DNA from 2 places in the Pseudoalteromonas sp. ATL1 genome. Region 1 is predicted to be linked to the other one. Evidence: predicted binding sites of a transcription regulator. Region 1 holds the regulator's gene; the other holds the start of a gene.

What was found. Region 1 encodes sigma-54, which starts transcription at its own class of promoters, with help from an activator protein. Its sites were predicted from a motif close to GTTGGCACGNNNNTNGNNT; they were not measured.
Region 2: a site for sigma-54 is predicted at 2,136-2,154, ahead of AC5FX4_RS01580 (TorF family putative porin). Genes of this name have one in related genera too.

What each region holds. Positions count from the first base shown of each region.
Region 1 covers NZ_JBZYXL010000001.1:62,960-68,542, reverse strand. Annotated here, with positions in the region: gene mgtE (magnesium transporter) at 1-583, opposite strand, end outside; gene AC5FX4_RS00325 (HPr family phosphocarrier protein) at 764-1,036, opposite strand; gene rapZ (RNase adapter RapZ) at 1,041-1,886, opposite strand; gene ptsN (PTS IIA-like nitrogen regulatory protein PtsN) at 1,905-2,357, opposite strand; gene hpf (ribosome hibernation promoting factor) at 2,360-2,647, opposite strand; gene AC5FX4_RS00305 (RNA polymerase factor sigma-54) at 2,675-4,180, opposite strand; gene lptB (LPS export ABC transporter ATP-binding protein) at 4,236-4,961, opposite strand; gene lptA (lipopolysaccharide transport periplasmic protein LptA) at 4,964-5,491, opposite strand; gene lptC (LPS export ABC transporter periplasmic protein LptC) at 5,481-5,583, opposite strand, start outside.
Region 2 covers NZ_JBZYXL010000001.1:331,344-336,926, reverse strand. Annotated here, with positions in the region: gene purT (formate-dependent phosphoribosylglycinamide formyltransferase) at 1-474, shown strand, start outside; gene AC5FX4_RS01585 (aldo/keto reductase) at 471-1,370, shown strand; gene AC5FX4_RS01580 (TorF family putative porin) at 1,432-2,100, opposite strand; gene AC5FX4_RS01575 (hypothetical protein) at 2,331-3,497, opposite strand; gene AC5FX4_RS01570 (AsmA family protein) at 3,766-5,583, shown strand, end outside.

The sequences.
Region 1 (5,583 bases):
ACAAACTATTGAGAGAAAGTGCGCCGATAAAGCAGTTGTCTTTATCAACGACATATAAATCGTCGGTGCCTTCAGGTAACTCCCCCCTGAGACGTAGATAACGCAGCACGACATCTAGCGACACATCGGGACGTATGGTCACCGTGTCGGTATTCATCAAGGCACCAGCAGAGCGCTCTTGATAAGAAAGCGCTTGAGTGGCACGCTCTCTGTCTTGTGTGTCCATTGCATCGACTACGTCTTGATACACCGTTTCGGGTAAGCTTCTTAAAACCTCACCCAGGTCATCATCGTCCATGTCTTCCGTGGCCGCGGCGATCAACTCGGGTTCCATCTGTACGATGATGCTCAAACGAACATCTTCAGACAGTTCTTCTAGAACATCACCTTGAATATCAGGATCGACAAGTTGCCAAAGTTGACGACGAACTTTATGAGGGGATGACTCAAGCAGTAGTGCGGTATCACATGGAGCAGTTTCAGCTAAAATACGCCTAACTTGAACAAATTGCCCACTATTTAAAGCCTGCGTAACTTGCTGCAGTTGTTGTAGTGTATAGTCTTGTTCAAGGGCTTCAGGCATAGGCTTCCTATCATTTTGTTATTTTATTTATAAAAAATGCCTAATTAAGAAGAAGCTGAAGATACAGCTAAGATATGAACGGGAAAGTTAGGCACGACATCTTGCCTAAGAGTTTAACGTAAATTTAAATGTCTTACCAAGTATCTGTGGGGAAATTATCTCTGTAACTGAATTGCTAACTCATTCTTGTTCATGAAACTTTTGTGCAATTAAATCACCGATTGCGGCCAGTGCACCTTGTGCATCGGGACCATCACACACCACTTTCACCTCTTTGCCTTGACTACTTTCGAGTAAAAGTAGTGCAAGTACGCTGTTGCCATCCGCTGATTTTTCGTCTTGGTAAAGCGTTATTTGTGCATCAAACTTGTCAGCGAGTTGGGCAAGCACTGATGCTGCGCGCGCATGTAACCCGCATTTGTTTTGAATTAAAAAAGTATCTTCACAACGCATAATTCTACTTATCTTGTTCTCTGTGGCGAATTTTAATATTCGGGTGGGTGCGAGCAAAGCTTTCACCTATGGTTTGTGCTAAATAGACGGAGCGGTGTTGACCGCCGGTACACCCAATAGCAATGGTCAGATAGCTGCGATTGTTACGCTCTAAATGGGGAAGCCACGTTTGCACGAAAGTTTGAATTTGCCAGGTGAATTTCTGCACTATGCTGTGGTTGGCCAAGTAATCTTTGACGGGTTGATCGAGTCCAGTTAAAGGCTTCAGTTCAGGTTCCCAATGCGGGTTGGGTAAAAAACGTGCATCAAAGACATAATCCGCTTCTTTTGGAATACCATGTTTAAAACCGAACGACTGAAAGGTAACAATAAGTTGTTTATCTTTTTTACCTAAAATACGTTCTCTTATGGTTTCTGCTAGTTGATGAACACTGAGGTCAGTGGTATCGATGAGTACATCAGCACGCGAAGTGAGCACATCCAGTAGTTGTTTTTCCTCACGAATGGCTAAATCTAGCGGCAGATCGTTCATCGAGAGAGGGTGTAAGCGACGAGTCTCTGAAAAACGTTTTATTAATGTATTATCATCACTGTCTAGATAAAACAGCATCGGGTTAGCAAAGCCAGGTAGGTACTCTAGAATATCGTTGAAATCTTGCTGCTCTTTGGGGAGGTTGCGCACGTCAATACTGACTGCGATTTTATCAAAGTTGTCAGAAACACTTCTGACTAACGAGGGCAGCAAATTCACGGGGATATTGTCGACGCAATAATAGCCCAAATCTTCAAGTACACGTAGCGCCACTGATTTTCCTGAACCAGAGCGGCCACTGACAATGATTAATTCCATAATGCTTCTCTTAGTTACCTAGTGTGCTGAAGCAATAATCTCATAAAGTTCATCATCATTGCTAGCATTCCTTAGCTGTTTACAAAACTCTTTATCATTAAGTTTTCCTGCAATCTCTGCCAATGTCTTAAGATGTTGCTGATTATCACCTTCAGGCACTATCAGTGCGAGAAAAATATCAACGGGTCGATTGTCTATCGCATCAAAAGGAATACCTTGCTGGTTGACCAAGAGCATAGCGGTTACTTGTTCAATGCCGGCCATTCTGCCATGAGGAATTGCAATACCTTTACCGATCCCTGTACTCCCTAGCTTTTCTCTCGTCATTAATGCGTTCAAAATATCATGCTGGTTTAACTGAGGCAGCTGCTCATGCGCCAGTTCACTGATGTATTCAAGGACACGTTTTTTGCTATTAAAAAGGACCGCAGCTTTACTGCAGTCCTTGTTTATAATCGAGCTTAGTTTCATGATTAGTGTCGAGTAAGCTTCTCTTTATGTTTGATCACTTGACGATCTAGCTTATCAATAAGCCCGTCGATCGCCGCATACATATCCTGATGTTCCGTTGAAGCAAATAACTCTCCACCATTTACGTGTAAGGTGGCTTCGGCCTTTTGGACCAGCTTTTCAACATCTAAGATCACGTGCACATTATTAATGTGATCAAAGTGCCTTTCTAGCTTCGCAAACTTGTTGTTGACATAGTCTCTTAATGAATCAGTGATTTCTACATGACGACCAGTTAAATTTAGTTGCATAAGCATTTTCCTTCTTTGGTAATACGTCTAAATCAAGCTTTTACGCTGGTTAGACGGTGGAATGGCTAACGACTCCCGATATTTTGCTATGGTGCGTCGGGCCACCTTAATTCCTTGCTCCGCTAATATGTCTGCTATTTTGCTATCGCTCAATGGCTTTGCGGTATTTTCAGCAGCTATTAACTTTTTGATAAGCGCTCGAATCGCTGTAGATGAGCACTCACCTCCGTTTTCTGTACTTACATGGCTGGAGAAGAAATACTTCAGCTCAAAAATGCCCCTTGGTGTGTGCATATATTTTTGTGTTGTTACGCGAGAAATAGTTGATTCGTGCATTTCGACCATCTCTGCAACATCGTTTAACACCATAGGTCGCATTGCTTCAGGACCATGTTCAAAGAATGCCTGTTGTTGCTGCACAATGCAATTGGTAACTTTCATTAAAGTTTCATTTCTGCTCTCTAAGCTTTTAATAAACCACTTAGCTTCCTGTAAGTGCGAGCGAATAAACTGACTGTCAGAGCTTGATTTTACGGAACGAGACATGGCTGCATAGTGATCATTGACGCGAATTTTTGGCATGCATTCTGGGTTTAATTCTACCACCCAACGGCCTTTTACTTTCTTCACCGATACATCAGGAATGACGTATTCAGATTCTTCTCGAATGATGCTGGCCGCAGGTTTGGGATTTAAGCTGTGAATGAGCGTCATTACTTCTTTTAATTCCGCTTCTTTAAGCTTTGTCTTTTTCATCAATGTTCGATAATCACGACTCGCAAGCAACTCAATGTGCTCGTTTAAAATCATTTTTGTTTCAGTTAACCAAGGCGTGGTTTTTGGGTCAAACTGATTTAACTGTATACACAAGCACTCTTGAAGGTTACGAGCACCAATCCCTACTGGGTCGAATAACTGAATACGTTTAAGCACGGCTTCAATTTCATCAAGTTCGATGGGTTCGCCTGAGTGACCATCGTTAATACTATCTAGTATTTCTTCAGTGCTTAAGGTTAGTGTACCGTTATCATCAATGGCTTCAACGATAGCCACCGCAATTCCATGGTCAATGGGACTAAATGGTGTGAGTTCCAACTGCCACATGAGATATTCATGTAAGGTTTCGGTGGTTTCACCTTGGTAAATCGTTTCATCTTCAGGCATTGGGCCGCTGCTCGCGGCGGGGGCCGCGCTCATATATTCGTCCCAAGTTACATCCATTGCCAATTCGTCGCTCACGGTATCTTTACTCAGTGCGGCGTCGGAGTCCATCTCATAATCACTCACAGGTTCACTATCGTGGTTGTCATCATGAGAATCGTCGTGGCTATTATCTTTACCGTTTTTTTCTTGTAAGGAGGTATCGAGATCCGTGTCAGACTCTTCCACTTCCAACAGAGGATTGCTATCCAGTGCTTCTTGGATTTCTTGCTGAAGATCTAGCGTACTCAACTGCAACAGACGTATTGCCTGCTGTAGTTGTGGTGTCATGGTAAGTTGCTGCCCCATGCGCAGCTGTAACGATTGCCTCATGTACCTTTAACAATCCTTCTAATCTCTATTATTATTGTGACCTAGAATGTTTTAACTATAGCCTGAATTGCTCACCAAGGTAGACATCTCGAACGGTTTGATCCGCCAAAACATGCTCTGGCGTTCCCGACGCGATAAGCTCACCATGGGACACAATATAAGCTTTTTCACATACATCAAGGGTTTCTCGAACATTGTGGTCGGTGATCAGTACACCGATACCACGATTTTTTAAATGCTCGATAATTTTCTTTATATCTAACACCGAAATCGGATCAACACCAGCAAAAGGCTCATCTAACAGGATAAATTTAGGGTTTGCGGCTAAAGCGCGAGCAATTTCTACCCTTCGGCGCTCACCACCCGACAATGCCATACCTAAACTATCTCTAATGTGTTGAATATTAAACTCATCTAACAACTCGTTCAGTATTTGTTCGCGTGCTTCTTTATTGAGCGAGTTACGAGTTTCTAAAATGGCCATGAGATTTTGATAAACAGTTAACTTTCTAAATATTGATGACTCTTGAGGGAGGTAACCAATACCTAGTCGAGCACGATTGTGCATTGGTAGTAAGGTAATGTCGTGGTCATTAATGCATACTGAACCATGATCGCTGGGTACTAATCCAACAATCATATAAAAACTCGTTGTTTTTCCCGCACCATTTGGTCCAAGCAGCCCGACAATACTACCAGCTTCAACACTTAGACTGACATTTTTAACGACCTGTCGCCCTTTATAGCTTTTTGCTAATGCAGTTGCAGTTAATACGCTCATGCTTAATTACCTTTGCCAGCTTTCTTTGGATTTTTTTCGGGAACCAAAATTGTGTGTACTCGTGCGTTGTCTTGCTCACCGCGTTCTGCACTGATGAGTTGTTTTTCCATATCATATATTATTGACTGTGCGCGAATAATTTGACCTGCTTGGTTTATTTTTGCATCCCCTTTGATCTCTAAGGTGCGATTGGCTACGTCATAGCGAATTTCTAGTGCACTTGCCGTTAGCTCTGTACCATCCGGCTGTTTTTCTGAAAATCGCGCTGGAGAACCCGTTGCGACCAGCAACTGCTTATTGTCACCAAGTTCTTCTCTTCGATGTACTTCTAGCTTATCAGCATTGATTTTTCGATTGCCGTGAATGATTTCGACATTTTGCTCGAAAATCCCAATATTGGTTTTCAATTGCGCTTGTTGTTTGCCTGCTTTAATTGATACCTCATCGGCAGAGTTTGTTGATTGAGCGAGTGCAAGCTGGCCGAATAGTAGGCCGACCACAGCGAGTGAATACATGAGTTTATTGGTCATAATAAATAGTTCGAGTATGGTTAATGAGTTCAATAATATCTGTGTTTAAATCGGCATAAAGACCTTTGCCATTAATCTTCAAGCTAGGCCCT
Region 2 (5,583 bases), 270 kb from region 1:
CAAGCAATGAGTGAGCTGGCGTTATCACGCTCAAAAGACATGGCGAGCAAAGTAACGGAAGCACTAGGCGGTCGTGGCTTATTTGGTGTTGAGTTATTTATTAAAGGGGATGATGTATACTTTAGTGAAGTATCGCCTCGACCACATGACACCGGAATGGTGACATTGATCTCGCAAGACTTAAGTGAGTTTGCACTGCATGTACGCGCTATCTTAGGTTTGCCGATAGCAAACATTCACTTTCATGGCCCATCGGCATCCAGCGTGCTGCTCGTGAGCGGAGAGTCTAAGCAAGTTCAATATAGCAATTTGGCGCAAGCGCTCAGTCAGCCCGATACCGATGTTCGCCTGTTCGGTAAACCAGAAGTGATTGGCACACGTCGTATGGGCGTGGCGCTCGCAAGAGATAATTCAGTCGAACAAGCAGTAGCAAAAGCAAAGCAAGTTGCAAGTAGTATCAAGGTCACTGTATGAATCAAAAATCAAGCCATCGAGTAATAGACCCATTAGTGGTTGGGTTTTGGCGTTTATTAGATTGGCAATTGACTGATCAACAATGTTTAAGTTACTTGCAACAATGTATTGATCTGGGTGTTAAGCACACAGATCACGCAGACATTTATGGTGAGTACGAGTGCGAAGCCGCTTTTGGCCGCGCACTCAAACTTGCCCCGAGTGTGCGTAATCAAATCAAAATTATTACCAAATGCGGTATTCGCCCAGCTATGGCTAAAAAAGGCTTGGCTGGCAAAGCTAATCACTATGATTCCAGTAAAGCGCATATTATTGAGTCGGTTCAGCAAAGCCTGAAACACTTTCACACCGACAGGCTCGATGTTTTACTCATTCATCGTCCAGACTACTTAATGGACGTCGATGAAATGGCAGAAGCATTCAACAGCTTGAAGCAGTTGGGCGATGTATTGCATTTTGGGGTTTCTAACTTTACCCCATCTCAATTTGAGCTGCTGCAATCGCGTTTAACCTTTCCGTTGATCACCAATCAAATTGAGTGTTCAGTGTATGAGATGAAAGCACTGGATGATGGCACCTTAGATCAATGCCAACAACGTGGTATTCACCCTATGATTTGGTCACCACTGGCGGGTGGCAAGCTGTTTGATAAAAAAGATGCGAAAGCCAAACGCTTACGCGCCGTGTTGGAAGAGGTTGCAAACGAAGCATCAGCAAATTCTATCGATCAGATCGCCTATGCTTGGCTCAATCGTATGCCAAGCCAACCCTCCGTCGTGTTAGGTACTGGTAATATTGAACGGGTGAAGGCTGGTGTTGAATCACAGCATATTCATTTATCTCGTGAACAATGGTATCGCATCTGGCAAGGCTCAACGGGTCATAGTGTGCCTTAGCCTAAACGATAAAAGGGCCTTTCGGCCCTTGATTTGCAGCAAGTATCAAAGATTGGTTTGGTTATAAAGTAAAATCGACGCCGTAGCTCACAGACACCTGAAGATCATCGTCATTATCTAAATCTGTTTTTAATAAGGCGAAAGTGAAGCCGGATTTACTTAAACTAATACTGTAATCCATATATGTATTATCTCGTGATGTCCATTCTTGTATGGTGTCGCCGCTTGAGCGTCCAATATGTAAAGCTAACTCAGTGTCATTCAGGACGGTAAAACTGGCATTGAGCTCTAAATACAGCATTTCTTCTTCAGTACTAGAATCGTTCTGAGCGTGCAGTAAGTGACTTGCTTTGACGCTTAGCCACTGCCAAGTCAGTTCGGCGTAAAGTTCACCGAAGTCTGTATCACCAGTCGCATCTGGATAGGCGTAATACAAATAACCGACATCATAATCAAAGTGATCAGTTTTGCCTTTGTAACCAGTATAAATATCCAATTCGTGACTTGTATCATCACCAAAATCGACGTTGGATACCCATGTTCCCACGTAGAAGCCGCTTTCGTTACTGTAATCTAAGCCACCAGACACCGCTGCGCTGTCATCGGTTTGCGTCAGTCCTCGCCAATGATAGTTGGAGCTGACGGCAGCATTGGCAGTCACTTCTGCATGAACAGAAAGGGATGAAAAACTAAGACAGGCGAAAGTGAGTAAAGAGATTGTTCTTTTCATTGTATTTCCTATGAGCACTGAGTCGACTATGAATATAGCAACGCCTGAGCCAATCGTTACTCGAACTGGGAATTATCATTTAATGATATGATAAATATGAAATTTTTTAATGTTCTAAGGGCGGATAATGCTAAGGTGAGCAAAACTTATGCACTGGGATGGTGCATTTTGAATGAAATTTGCACATGTACCTATCACGACACATGTGCAAAAAGAGATTAAATGTAGGCTTAGCCGAAAATAGTGCGCATGAGTGAAATGGTTTCATCCACACTGCGGCCTTTTTCCACCTCGGCGACAATAGAATCGCGTTTAGCACGGATGTGCTCAGGGATAGATTCATCACTGAGCGCTCTATCAACTAGAATTTCAGCTGATTCTTTACCGCGACGTACCGTTTTAGTCCCACCACTGCTGGTAGTGCGCTTCGGCTTGTTCAATAACTTTAAGTAGTTTGAGTTTTCTGCGGTGTCTTTATCTGCATGGTAAAACCAACATGGTAATAGCGCTTTAATATCCGCAAGCTGCTGCTCAAATTCGTTGGCTGGGGTTGGCATGGCAAACCAAGGCATGCTTTTTATGGTCATCACCACATCTTGCCAGTAGCGCTCAAAATCACGGTTATTTAATTTAGTGACACCTAGCGCTGAGCACAAAGCATCTAGCTTACTATTGCTAATTGGCGTAAACACATCGGGGCGACGCATTGCCAACAAACGGGTTGCTGGCGCGAGCGTCGGTTTTTCATCGCTGCCGTTAAACGCCATAAAGTAAGCAACCATAAATTGTTGATAGTCTTGCTCGCTCACGTCACCTTCGGCTGGAATGTGCGCTAAGGCATCATCAAATACACCCGGTAGGTCGGCCAAAAGTTGGTGAAAGCCTTTGGCATTTTTTGTAGAGCTAAACCATTCCACATCAAAGTTGTACACACTCGGGTCGAGCGATGCGGCATGCTTACCACTAAATGCCAAGCGATCTTCAACTATCATCTCTTTCAGTGGTGTTGCGCGCTTGTCAGCAAGATAGCTGATGAGCTTGAGTTGCTCTTCAAGGGCTAATACTTCTTTGTGCTGTTCAACAAAACCGGCTAATACAGGCCAAGGCGTAATACGCAGGGTTTTAAGTTGTAAAAAGCTAATGGCATTGCTGAGTAAATCTTGCAGCTTTTTAACTGTAGGTAGTTGGTGGTCGTCCAGTAAATCAAAGTTAATGCGGTTTTTAGCCACATCTAATAACTCATAACACCACAATAAAAAGTCTTCTGGGTGGTTCTCTACTTTCACCGCCATCAGGTTTAAACTGATCTCTGTCGCTTGTTTCAAAATGTTTTGATAAATATGGCTTTCTTGTTCACCTAAGGCCATTTTCGACGGGGAAATGAGCAACTTCTTCATGCTGGTTTGAGTCTCCACACACTTACTTAAAATTCATAACAAAAGTTTAGCCAATGCCAGTTAAAACTGACAAGGGCGGGCGATCATACCTAAGTATTGAAAAGTTACAATCTGAACGGCCGTTATTTTGTGTGAAAATGTGACAACGCCATGGCTACATGCGCAATCGCGTTTGCTTAAAGTTTCTTATCAATAAACATGAATTTAACGCGTAGCAACGCTACTATATGTAGCATTAGCTTTTATTATCAGTCATTAAGGAATTGATATGAAAACCGTCGTGAAGGTTTTGGGTGGATTTATTTTAGTGGTGTTGGCCTTGGTGCTTGCCGTGCCTTTTCTTATTCCCACAGAGCGCGTGATTGCTGAACTGTCTGAGCAGGTTGAGAGTAATACGGGTCGTCAACTCAAAGTGCTGGGTGCCAGTGAGTTGTCGGTTTTACCCAGTTTAAAAATAGAACTCAACGATGTGCATTTTTCAAATATGCCCACGGGTAGCCGCAAAGAGATGGTTAGTATGCAGGCTTTGGAGGTGTATATTCCGTGGTTATCGATCCTAGGCGGCGAAGCAAAATTAGAAAAGTTTGTTATTCGTGAGCCCAATATCTTGCTAGAGACCGATAAAAACGGCGTGGCTAACTGGCAAATATTACCAACCAGCAAAACCGCGCCAAGCAACCCGACAGAGCCTTCAGTACCGGCAAAGCTGCCCGAAAACTTTGATGTGAAACTCGGTGAAGTGGCCATTTACGGCGGCCAATTTACCTACATTGACGGGCAAACCGGCGCTAAGCAAGCATTGAGTGATGTTGAAGTGAGTGTGCAGCTACCTTCGCTGTATGAAACACTTGCTATTGCCGGTTCCATTACCTATCAGCAACAAGTGTTTGAACTGAATACCACCTTGGCAACGCCCGCCAAACTGGTGAATGGGGATGCATTTAAAGTGATGCAAACACTCAATTCCAAATTACTCGATATGACCTTTACCGGCACCGTGGCGCAAATGGGCCAAGATATTCAAGGTGAGCTGAGTTTAAATGGGGATTCCATTAAAGCCATTACCGCTTGGCAAAACATTGACTTAAAAGCCAAAGACAATGCGTTTAACCAGTTTTCGGTAGAGGGCAGCATGCGTATGCAGGGGCAAACCTTTACCCTTGAAAAACTCATTGCAAAGTTGGATGAATTGGCCATTGAAGGGCACAGCACCATACAGCTAGGCAAACGCCTGAATGTGCAAGCTAATGTGGATTTAGGCATGTTGGACTTAAACCCCTATCTGCCAGAGCCAGTAAAATCAGCATCGGAGCCTAAAGAACAAAAAGAAGCACAACCGATTGTTTGGGATGATAATGCCATTGACCTATCGGCGTTAAATTCACTAGATGCCAACATTATGGTGCGCTCTACCGGCTTAAAAGCGCGAGAAATCAAACTGGGTAAAAACCAACTGTCTTTGAAGTTAAATAAAGGCGTTGCAACAATCGGTTTGGATGAATTTAATGCGTACGAAGGCACGGGCAAAGGTACCATTAATGTTGATGCCAGCCGCACACCTTATAACATCAACACCCAGTTTACCTTAGACAGCATTAACGCCGAGCCACTACTCACCGATGCGGTGGGCTTTGATAAAGTGTTGGGCAAGGGCAGCATCAATTGGAATTTAACCACGCAAGGGCAAAGCCAAAGGAGTTTTGTATCTGCCCTTGGTGGCAAACTGGCGTTTAACTTAAAAGATGGCGGCGTAAAAGGCGCCAACATTGCCGAGATGACTCGCAAAGCCAAAGAGATGCTCAAAGGCGACTTTTCATCTCTCAAAGAGGGCCTGAATGCGGATTATAACCCAGAGCAAAAAACCGACTTTTCATCACTCACGGGCAGTCTTGTATTTACCAATGGCATCGGCCGCAATACCGACTTATACCTTGCCAGCCCGCTGATTCGCATTACCGGCGAGGGCGATGTGGACTTACCGCAAACCAATGTGAACTACCGTTTAGTCACTGGCATTGTCGATACCATTGAAGGCCAAGCAAGCAACGATGACAGCACTGGCTTTAAAGTACCGCTACGTATCAAA